DNA from 3 places in the Solibacillus sp. genome. Region 3 is predicted to be linked to each of the others. Evidence: riboswitches for the same ligand, from Rfam matches in the RefSeq annotation. Region 3 holds a riboswitch; each other region holds the start of a gene.
What was found. A riboswitch is a leader RNA that binds a small molecule or an ion and turns the genes downstream of it on or off. The one in region 3 is predicted to bind S-adenosylmethionine.
Positions count from the first base shown of each region.

Region 1: linked by a shared signal. The riboswitch ahead of ABS917_RS06010 (O-acetylhomoserine aminocarboxypropyltransferase/cysteine synthase family protein) and the one ahead of metK (methionine adenosyltransferase) in region 3 are both predicted to bind S-adenosylmethionine.
Region 2: linked by a shared signal. The riboswitch ahead of metA (homoserine O-acetyltransferase MetA) and the one ahead of metK (methionine adenosyltransferase) in region 3 are both predicted to bind S-adenosylmethionine.

Region 1 covers NZ_JBELZM010000004.1:87,623-90,907, reverse strand. The annotation lists gene nfsA (oxygen-insensitive NADPH nitroreductase) at 93-827, opposite strand; SAM riboswitch class I at 1,074-1,188, shown strand; gene ABS917_RS06010 (O-acetylhomoserine aminocarboxypropyltransferase/cysteine synthase family protein) at 1,306-2,610, shown strand; gene ABS917_RS06005 (hypothetical protein) at 2,803-3,201, shown strand.
Region 2 covers NZ_JBELZM010000014.1:24,260-27,544, forward strand. The annotation lists gene ABS917_RS13750 (AAA domain-containing protein) at 1-510, shown strand, start outside; gene ABS917_RS13755 (nucleoside-diphosphate sugar epimerase) at 526-1,278, shown strand; SAM riboswitch class I at 1,342-1,449, shown strand; gene metA (homoserine O-acetyltransferase MetA) at 1,606-2,547, shown strand; gene ABS917_RS13765 (ABC transporter ATP-binding protein) at 2,597-3,285, opposite strand, start outside.
Region 3 covers NZ_JBELZM010000003.1:14,388-17,672, reverse strand. The annotation lists gene ABS917_RS04390 (gamma carbonic anhydrase) at 10-522, shown strand; gene metK (methionine adenosyltransferase) at 619-1,815, opposite strand; SAM riboswitch class I at 2,078-2,193, opposite strand; gene pckA (phosphoenolpyruvate carboxykinase (ATP)) at 2,392-3,285, shown strand, end outside.

The DNA of each region.
Region 1 (3,285 bases), on a different contig from region 3:
GGAAAGCGTCCCGGAATGGAAATCAATTTTTACCGCACAGCAAAAAAAGCTATTTTTCTCACAGAGAAAAATAGCTTTTTTGGTTTATTACCTTACTTCCAAGTAAAGCCCTGTGAAGCGAGGAAGTCTTTAATATGCGGACGGTTTTGTTCAACCAAGTAATCAGCCATTTGTTTCGTCCATGTTGCAGTCTTCTGATTCGAAGAACGGCTGCTGTAATAGTCTTCCATAATTCCATCGTACTCATCTAGAAGCGTCTCGTATTTATCAACGTCATAACCATTTTCATGCAATACTGCAGCTACCGGTAAACGTGGTTTTGTTTCATTGCGTTTTGTCGGTGTACCAATTGTCATGGCAAATAACGGGAAAACGTACTCCGGTAAATTAAACAGCTCGCTGATTTCCTTAGGATTTGTACGGGCACCACCGATATAGCAAATGCCGTAACCCATTGATTCAGCTGCAATAACGAAGTTTTGGGCAAATAACGCAACATCTGCTACCCCTACAAGCACGTTTTCAGCTGTGTCAGCAGAAATATCAACCCCGTGCTTTTGACCAGCTACCAGCAAACGTTTAAAATCTACGCAAAACAAGAAAGAGGCACCCGCTGTTTTAAACTGAAATTCGTTTTTAGACAGTTCACCAAGCTTCGATTTCTTTTCTTCATCCGTTACCCAAATGACACTGTATGCCTGAACAAAATGCGAACTTGCCGCCATTTGTGCTGTTTCGATTAAATCGATGACAGTTTCTTTTGAAATTTCCTCACCTGTATATTTACGAACAGATGTATGACTGCGTAATAATTCTTTAGTATTCACGTGAACATCTCCCTTTTATGTAATAAAAACTTAATTGTTTATCCTTCAAACTTATTTTAGCCAATATTTTACTTGAAGTCGATTATTAGCGTCTGTTCAAATTCATAGGAAGGGGATTTTTGCATATCGTTATATACAGATAAGAGTAATCAGAATATAAATCTGAAAATTTTAATTTTTTTGTGTTGACATATCGGATTAGTATGTTTTATACTGAGACTCAACGATGGAACACAAATCACATAACTCTTATCAAGAGCGGCGGAGGGAATAGGCCCTGAGATGCCCGGCAACCAGTAAGTGATGAACTGACTAAGGTGCTAAATCCTACAAAATGGACAATCATTTTGAAAGATAAGAGGAGGCAAACTTGCTCATGCGCAACCCTCTTCTTAACTGAAGAGGGTTTTTTTCATTTAAAAAATCCTCCTCAAAAAACACCGATTTCACCATCGATTAAATTTTTGGGGGTAATAAAATGACAAATTTAAGACCTGAAACACTATTATTACACGGGGGTCAAAAGCCAGACCCGGAAACAGGAGCAATCGCAGTCCCGGTTTACCGTACAACGGCCTATGCATTTAACGACACAGCTCATGCGCAACGTCTTTTTGCATTACAGGAAACAGGCAATATTTATTCTCGTATTATGAACCCGACAGTCGGGGCATTTGAAGAACGGGTTGCTTTATTAGAAGGGGGTACTGCTGCAGTAGGGCTTTCATCTGGCGCAGCAGCAGTAGCATTTTCTATTTTAAACGTTGCCGGTGCAGGAGATGAGATTGTTGCGGCAGGTTCTCTTTACGGAGGGACATACAATTTATTCGCAACTACATTGCCTCGCTACGGCATTACAGTAAAGTTTGTGGATGAATCAGATCCTGCAAACTTCCAAGCGGCAATCACTGATAAAACGAAGGCGATCTTCGCAGAAATAATCGGAAATCCAAGCTTGAAAGTACTCGATATTGAAGCGGTAGCGAACATCGCTCATGACAATGGTCTTCCTTTATTAATAGACAGCACATTTGCTTCCCCATACGGAAGTAATCCGATTGAATTCGGCGCGGATGTTGTCATTCATTCTGCAACAAAGTGGATTGGCGGTCATGGAACGACAATCGGCGGGATTGTCGTTGATGCCGGGAAGTTCGACTGGACACAAGGAAGACATCCAGGATTTACGGAACCGGATACTTCTTACCATGGTCTACGCTACGGAATTGACACAGCAGGCGCTGCATTTGCGACAAAGCTTCGTGTTCAACTATTGCGAGATTTTGGTCCAACATTATCTGCTGACGCTGCATTTAACTTCCTGCAAGGACTTGAAACGCTTCATTTGCGTATTGTCCGTCACAATGAAAACACACAAAAAGTTGCCGAGTATTTAAGAAACCACCCATTTGTGGAATACGTAAATTACAACGGCTTTGAAGATTTTGAGACACATGATTTAGCGAAAAAATATTTGAAAAACGGCTTCGGATCAATCATTACGTTCGGTATTAAAGGGGGACGTGAAGCAGGGCGCCAAGTAATTGATAACGTGGAATTATTCTCGCATGTAGCCAACGTTGGGGATGCCCGTTCATTGATTATCCATCCTGCGAGCACAACGCACCAACAGTTATCTGCTGAAGAATTAAAAACTGCCGGCGTATCGGAAGAGCTCATTCGCTTATCGATCGGGTTAGAAGCAGCAGAAGATATTATCGCGGATTTAGAACAGGCATTAGCGAAAGTTGCGGCTGAAGTAGGCGTAGAAACGAACGCATAAAAAACTATAAAAAAGGCTTAGCTTTTCCCATTCGAGAAGCTAAGCAATTTTCAGAAAATTAATCCCTACTATTTTTATAAGTTTTATTGACAAATTAAATACCAAGTAATACAATTGGGATAATAAAATTACCAACCGGAAAAATTTAGAAGTGATGTTGCAGCATCATTGGAAGAAAAGGAGTTGTTCAACATGGGGAAAGTATACAGTGCACAGAACGTTGCAGCCTATATTATTTATGAACTAAATGACGTAAAGGAATTTGTGAACGCTTGCGCTATCCAGCGAATTTTGGCAGATGTAAATACTATGTGGCAGTATGTTTTTGGACACAGTGCTTTCTCAGAACAAGCTCACGATCTTGCCACAGCGGGTTATGTTGTAAAAGAAGTTGCCGAGGAATACAAGATTCATGGTACAGCCCATATTTTATCGCCAGCCAGAGAGTGGTTCTTAAAATATGGTGAATTTCAGTTAGTGGAGCGCCCATATGCGATCCCTGACTACTCCGCAAAAGAGGAAATCGTCATGACCAAGATTTTAACTGCCTATCGTTTACGGACATATAATGATATTAGCGTGGCAGTATAAAATAATTCCGGAACACTAGCGAGCCCCCTTGCTAGTGTTTTTTTATTTTTTGACGACTTCTTGTACGGAGTATGGCGTTTTATT
Region 2 (3,285 bases), on a different contig from region 3:
GCCAAGCCGTATTTTGAAGAGCGTATGAAGGAAGGCTCGAGTTTATTCAATTTAGCTGAACTGGAACAGATTAAAGAGCAGCTTCTTGAATTAAATGCTGCAACGGAACAAGCGAAAGCACAAGGGCTGATTCCACATGACGCATTAAAATCGGTGGGCGTTATTTCATTCTACGCGGAGCAGGTGAAGCGCATCAATCGTCTGATTGAACAGGAAATCAATGTACCTCATTTACACATCCGTACAGGGTCGGTCGATAAATTCCAAGGGATGGAGATGGATGTGATTATCGTCAGCATGGTGCGGAATCATGACAATGAACGCGGAGAAATAGGGTTTGCGAAAGATTACCGCCGTCTGAATGTTGCATTATCCCGCGCTCGGGAACTGCTTATTATGATCGGCAGTACCGAAATGTTTACAAAACGTCCAAAGAGCGCGAAAACACGGGATATGTATGCCCATGTATTAACGACAGCAAAAGAGCAGGACGGCTATTTTGCTGTGTAGAAACAGGGGGATTGAATGGATTTACAAAATACAGTTTTACAGCTGCAGAAAGAACTCGTCCAAAACCCGTCCATTGAAATCAAAAAGCAAATGCAATATGCCATTCCGATTCACACATTGGAAGTGAAATATCATCCGGTGATGCGCAATGCCATGGATATTTTAATGAAGATGATGCTCATTTCATTTGAGAAGGCGAAACTGAAAAATGTAGAGCTTTTAGCCGAAATTTTATTGGTGGAACCGTTATTTATCCATGATTTGACGAATAAAATGTTACGACTGGGTATGATTGTGAAGGAACAGGAATTTGCACTTACTGCTAAAGGGAAAGCACAGCTGGAATCGGGCATTTTTGAAGAAGAACTTGAAGAAACAAGTTATTTTATTCAATACAGCCCGATTCATGAACAGCCATTGGAGGGCGATCTGGAGGAATTTGCGGACTTGGAAGAGTTTCCGGAGCCTTTCCCGACAATCGAAACAGAAGAAATCGAAGCGATTGAAGAAACCGTGCTGATTGATTTCATTCAACAGCAACTTTCCGAACAACCCGTGGCGGAAGATGAAGTACCGCACTATATAACAAGTGTTGTTTCAACTGAATCGATCCAGATTAATGATATACCGGTCCTATGTTTTTTACTTTTTGATCAAAAGGAGAACAGGCATTTTGTACGGGTATACAATACATTGACACGTGTTTGGGATGAACAGCTGGAGAAAATTTTATTCAATATAGAAAAAGAACAGCTGCAGGAAGAGTGAAATAATATTTTTGGAATTATTGCAAAATTATAAAGTACATGATACACTAATGACAATTTAATAGTCTTATCAAGAGAAGCGGAGGGACTTGGCCCGATGATGCTTCAGCAACCTCTAGTACAACTAGAAAGGTGCTACTTCCAGCAAGGTGTTAACCTTGGCAGATAAGAACGGGTAAAAAAGCCCCTCTCAATTCTGTTTTGCTGGAATGAGAGGGGCTTTTTATATTGTTCCGGAACGGTTCGTTTCGCTCTTAAAACAATGCATTGCCTGAATACCACAGATTATTAAAAGATAGTTGAAAAAGCTTATGAGGGGGAAAGTGGAATGCCGATTAATATTCCGAAACATTTACCGGCGGGTGAACTGCTTAGAAAAGAGAAGATTTTCGTCATGGAGGAAGACCGTGCGAAAACACAGCAGATTCGACCGTTAAATATTTTAGTGTTTAATTTAATGCCTGAAAAAGAGAAAACCGAACTGCAATTACTGCGCTTACTCGGTAACACACCATTACAGGTAGATGTGACATTTTTAAACACGGCTACATACGAATCAAAAAATGTTTCCAAATCGCATTTAGATACGTTTTACCGGACGTTTGACCAAGTGAAGCACCGCCGTTTTGATGGACTCATTATTACGGGAGCGCCAGTAGAGAAAATGGATTTTGAAGATGTAGGCTACTGGAATGAAATTACGCATGTAATGGATTGGGCAAATGAACATGTGACTTCAATCATGTATATATGTTGGGGCGCTCAAGCTGCCCTGTATCACCATTTTGGCATCGGAAAATTCGAATTGCCGAAAAAGTGCTCCGGTGTTTATTCACATGTGATCACGGATTTAACAGTAGATTTAGTAAGGGGCTTCAGTGATGAGTATGTGGCACCTCATTCACGCCATACATCGGTTTCGATTGATGAAGTGAGGGCACACCCTGACTTGCGTTTACTAAGCTATTCGGATGATGCGGGCGTGTTTATCGTTCAATCGAAAAACAATAAGCATATAATGATTACAGGACATTTGGAGTATGATGCAACGACATTATCGGATGAGTACTTCCGCGATGTTGAGAAGGATCCGGACAATACGGAAATTCCGATTAACTATTTCCCGAACAACGACCCGCTGCAGGCACCGAAAAATGTTTGGCGTGCCCATTCTCATCTGTTGTTCTACAACTGGCTGAACTACTACGTTTACCAAGAAACACCGTATGAATGGCATTACGTCGATGAAAATATTGAATATCATATTTAATGTTTATAAATGAAACGAACCAGCAAGAGATGGACTCCTGCTGGTTCGTTTATTTAATTGCGACCCAGGCACGTTCGCGTTCGATCTGCAAACTGATTTCCCGCCCGAAGAAATCGCTTAATAATTCGTTAGTTAAAACAACTTCGCGTGTATTGGCTTCGACATTTTTTCCGTCTTTCATTAAAAGTACATGGCTAAAACAAGGAAGTATTTCTTCTACATGATGCGTAACATAAATAAGGGTAGGGCCGTTTTCTGCTTCTGCAATCTGTTCAATCGTTTGCAGCAAGTTTTCCCGTTCGATCAAGTCCAGACCGCCACACGGCTCATCCAATATCAAAATTTCCGAATCCGCCATAATGGCCCTTGCTATTTGAACACGCTGCCGTTCACCTTGTGACAAATGCTCGAATGATTTATTCGCTAAATGGTCGCAGTGAAAATGCTTCATAATCGAAACAGCATGTTCTATTTCTTCTTCCGTCACATCATTGAACAGGCGAAGGGCACCGAATTTTCCACTGAGCACGATTTCAATCGCATTATCCTGCCAGTTGAAATTATCGATCATCGCATTGCTGACCCAGCCGATCCGAGTCCGCAGTTTTGGTATATATGTCTTCCCATATGTTTCACCCAGTACTTGGACGTTTCCTTCATTTGGCCAAATATAGCCGTTAATTACTTTCAGCAAAGTCGTTTTACCGGAGCCGTTCAGCCCTAAAATGGCCCAATGCT
Region 3 (3,285 bases):
GAAATGAAAATGATTTACCCTTACAAGGATAAAATACCGACGATCCACCCTTCCGCATTTATTGCCGACTATGCCACAATCACCGGTGATGTGACTATAGGAGCCGAAACTTCAATTTGGTTTAACACAGTAATCCGAGGCGATGTGAACAAAACAATAATTGGCGACCGTGTCAGCATCCAGGATTTGAGCTGCCTTCACCAAAGTCCCGCTTATCCTCTCATTATTGAAGATGAAGTAACAGTTGGTCATCAAGTTATATTACATAGCTGTACAATTAAAAAACGCGCTTTAGTTGGTATGGGTTCCATCATATTGGACGGGGCCGTTATAGGCGAGGGAGCATTTGTCGGTGCCGGCAGTCTTGTTCCACCGGGAAAAGTGATACCTCCTAATTGTTTAGCAATGGGTCGCCCAGCAAAAGTCGTACGTGAAGTAACTGCAGAAGATCGTGCAGATATGGATCGGATTATTTCCGAATATGTAGCGAAGGGACAATACTATAAATCGCTTCAGAAGTAATTTCACTGTTTGTCGAAATCTCTACCTATTAATTAGATGGTTAACTGGAAATTATAAAAAAGGAGCTATCCATTTAACTGGATGCTCCTTTATTTATTAAATTCCTGCTTTTGCTTTTAATTCAGCTGCTTTATCCGTATTTTCCCATGGCACATTTAAATCTGTGCGACCGAAATGTCCGTATGCTGCTGTTTGCTTATAGATTGGGCGACGTAAATCAAGCATTTTAATAATGCCTGCAGGACGTAAATCAAAAAGTTCACGAACCCAATTTACGATTTGTGATTCAGCTACTTTTCCTGTACCGAACGTATCAACTGCGATTGAAACAGGTTGTGCAACACCGATTGCATATGCCAGTTGCACTTCAGCACGGTCAGCTAAGCCAGCTGCTACAATGTTTTTAGCAACATAGCGTGCTGCATATGCTGCAGAGCGGTCAACTTTCGTTGCATCCTTACCAGAGAATGCTCCGCCACCATGACGCGCATAACCGCCGTAAGTATCAACAATTATTTTACGACCAGTAAGACCTGCATCTCCTTTAGGTCCGCCGATTACGAAGCGGCCTGTCGGGTTGATGAAGTACTTTGTAGCCTCATCCAATAAATGAGCAGGAACTACCGGTTTAATAACGTGTTCTTTAATGTCTGTTTGGATTTGTTCCAATGTTGCTTCTTCATCGTGCTGTGTTGAAATAACGATTGTATCCACACGAACCGGTACATTGTTTTCATCATATTCGATTGTTACTTGTGTTTTACCATCCGGACGTAAATATTCCAATTCCCCTGATTTACGCACTTCTGTTAAACGACGCGCTAATTTGTGAGCTAAAGAAATAGGCATCGGCATAAGTTCAGGTGTTTCGTTACATGCATAACCGAACATTAAACCTTGGTCGCCTGCACCGATTGCTTCAAGTTCATCTTCAGTCATTGAACCTTCACGTGCTTCCAATGCCTGGTCAACACCTTGTGCAATGTCTGGTGATTGTTCTCCCACTGCTACTAGTACTGCAAGATTTTCAGCATCAAAGCCGTACTTACCGCGTGTATAGCCGATTTCTGCTACTGTATCGCGGATAATTCCTTTCATATCTACATAAGTAGAAGTTGTAATTTCACCAGATACTAATACTAAGCCTGTTGTTACCGTAGTTTCACAAGCTACACGTGCATTTGGATCTGCAGCTAAAATAGCGTCTAAAATGGCATCCGAGATTTGATCACAAATTTTGTCCGGATGTCCTTCCGTTACACTTTCTGATGTAAACAGTCGACGATTTGTCATGTCATTTCCTCCTAAATCACTTTGGCAATTGTTTTTTATTGATACGGTACTCATTACCCATGTCCGTCATATTGCAATTACGCTTCTGCGTATCCGCCTTTTTAACGTCAAGCTATATTTGCTTTAACACGAGGGTCTGAAAGGCTGTAACTATATAATTTTCGCTCAGTACGAAATTGCAAAACAAAATAAAAAAAATCCTTTCTCTCATAGCCGTGTTCATCACACGTGAGGAAAGGATATTACGTTTCGTTACCTTTCACTCTTATCGTTCAAGGGAAATTTTGCCCTTGCATCAGGTTGGCACCAACACGTATAAAATATACGCAGGTTGCCGGGTTTCATAGGGCCTGCCCCTCCACCAGCTCGGGATAAGAGTATCCGTTCAATTAAACATCTTACGCAAAAAATCAAGTACTGTCAACAAATTTTGACTTTTTTCGATCCGCTAAAATTTACGAAAAAATAATTTGCAATTAGTATAGATTATTTCACTTAATGTGTTATACTATTTTTGAATTAGGAATCAACTCCCCTCTATAAGGGAATACTATAAAAAAGGATGGTATTTAATAGATGAATTCGGTAGAAATTGCTAACGAGCTGAAAGAACTTTTAAACGGGGAAAACATCAAAACTCAATTATCTGTTCCACAATTAATTGAAAAAGCGACATCACGCGGAGAAGCAACGCTAACTGTTGAAGGTGCATTACGTGCTGAAACAGGCAAGTATACTGGCCGCTCTCCAAAAGATAAATATATAGTAAAAGAAGAAATTTGCGACAATAAAATCGATTGGGGTAAAGTAAACCGTCCGATCTCAGCAGAAGTATTTGATAAACTTTATGTAAAAGTTGTAAATTACTTAAAAGAACGTGACGAGTTATATGTATTCAACGGTTTTGCTGGTGCAGACAAAGAGTCTCAATTATCTATTAAAGTAATTAACGAATATGCTTGGCATAATCTATTCTGTCATCAATTATTCATCCGCCCAACAGCAGAAGAATTGGCTAAACACGCTGCCGAGTTTACAATTGTATCTGCGCCAAACTTCAAAGCAGATCCTGAAGTAGACGGTACTGGATCGGAAACATTTATTATAACATCTATCGAAAAGAAAATCATCTTAATCGGCGGAACTGAGTACGCAGGTGAAATGAAGAAGTCAATCTTCGGTATTATGAACTACTTGTTACCTGAACAAGGTATCTTCCCGATGCACTGCTCTGCTAACGTTGGTGAAGAAGGCGATGTAGCATTATTCTTCGGTTTATCTGGTACAGGAAAAACAACGTTATCAGCTGACAAAGACCGTAAATTAATCGGTGATGATGAGCATGGCTGGTCTGACAATGGCGTATTCAACATTGAAGGTGGTTGCTACGCAAAAACAATCAACCTTTCTGCTGAAAATGAGCCGGAAATATACAATGCGATCCGCTTTGGTTCAGTATTGGAAAACGTT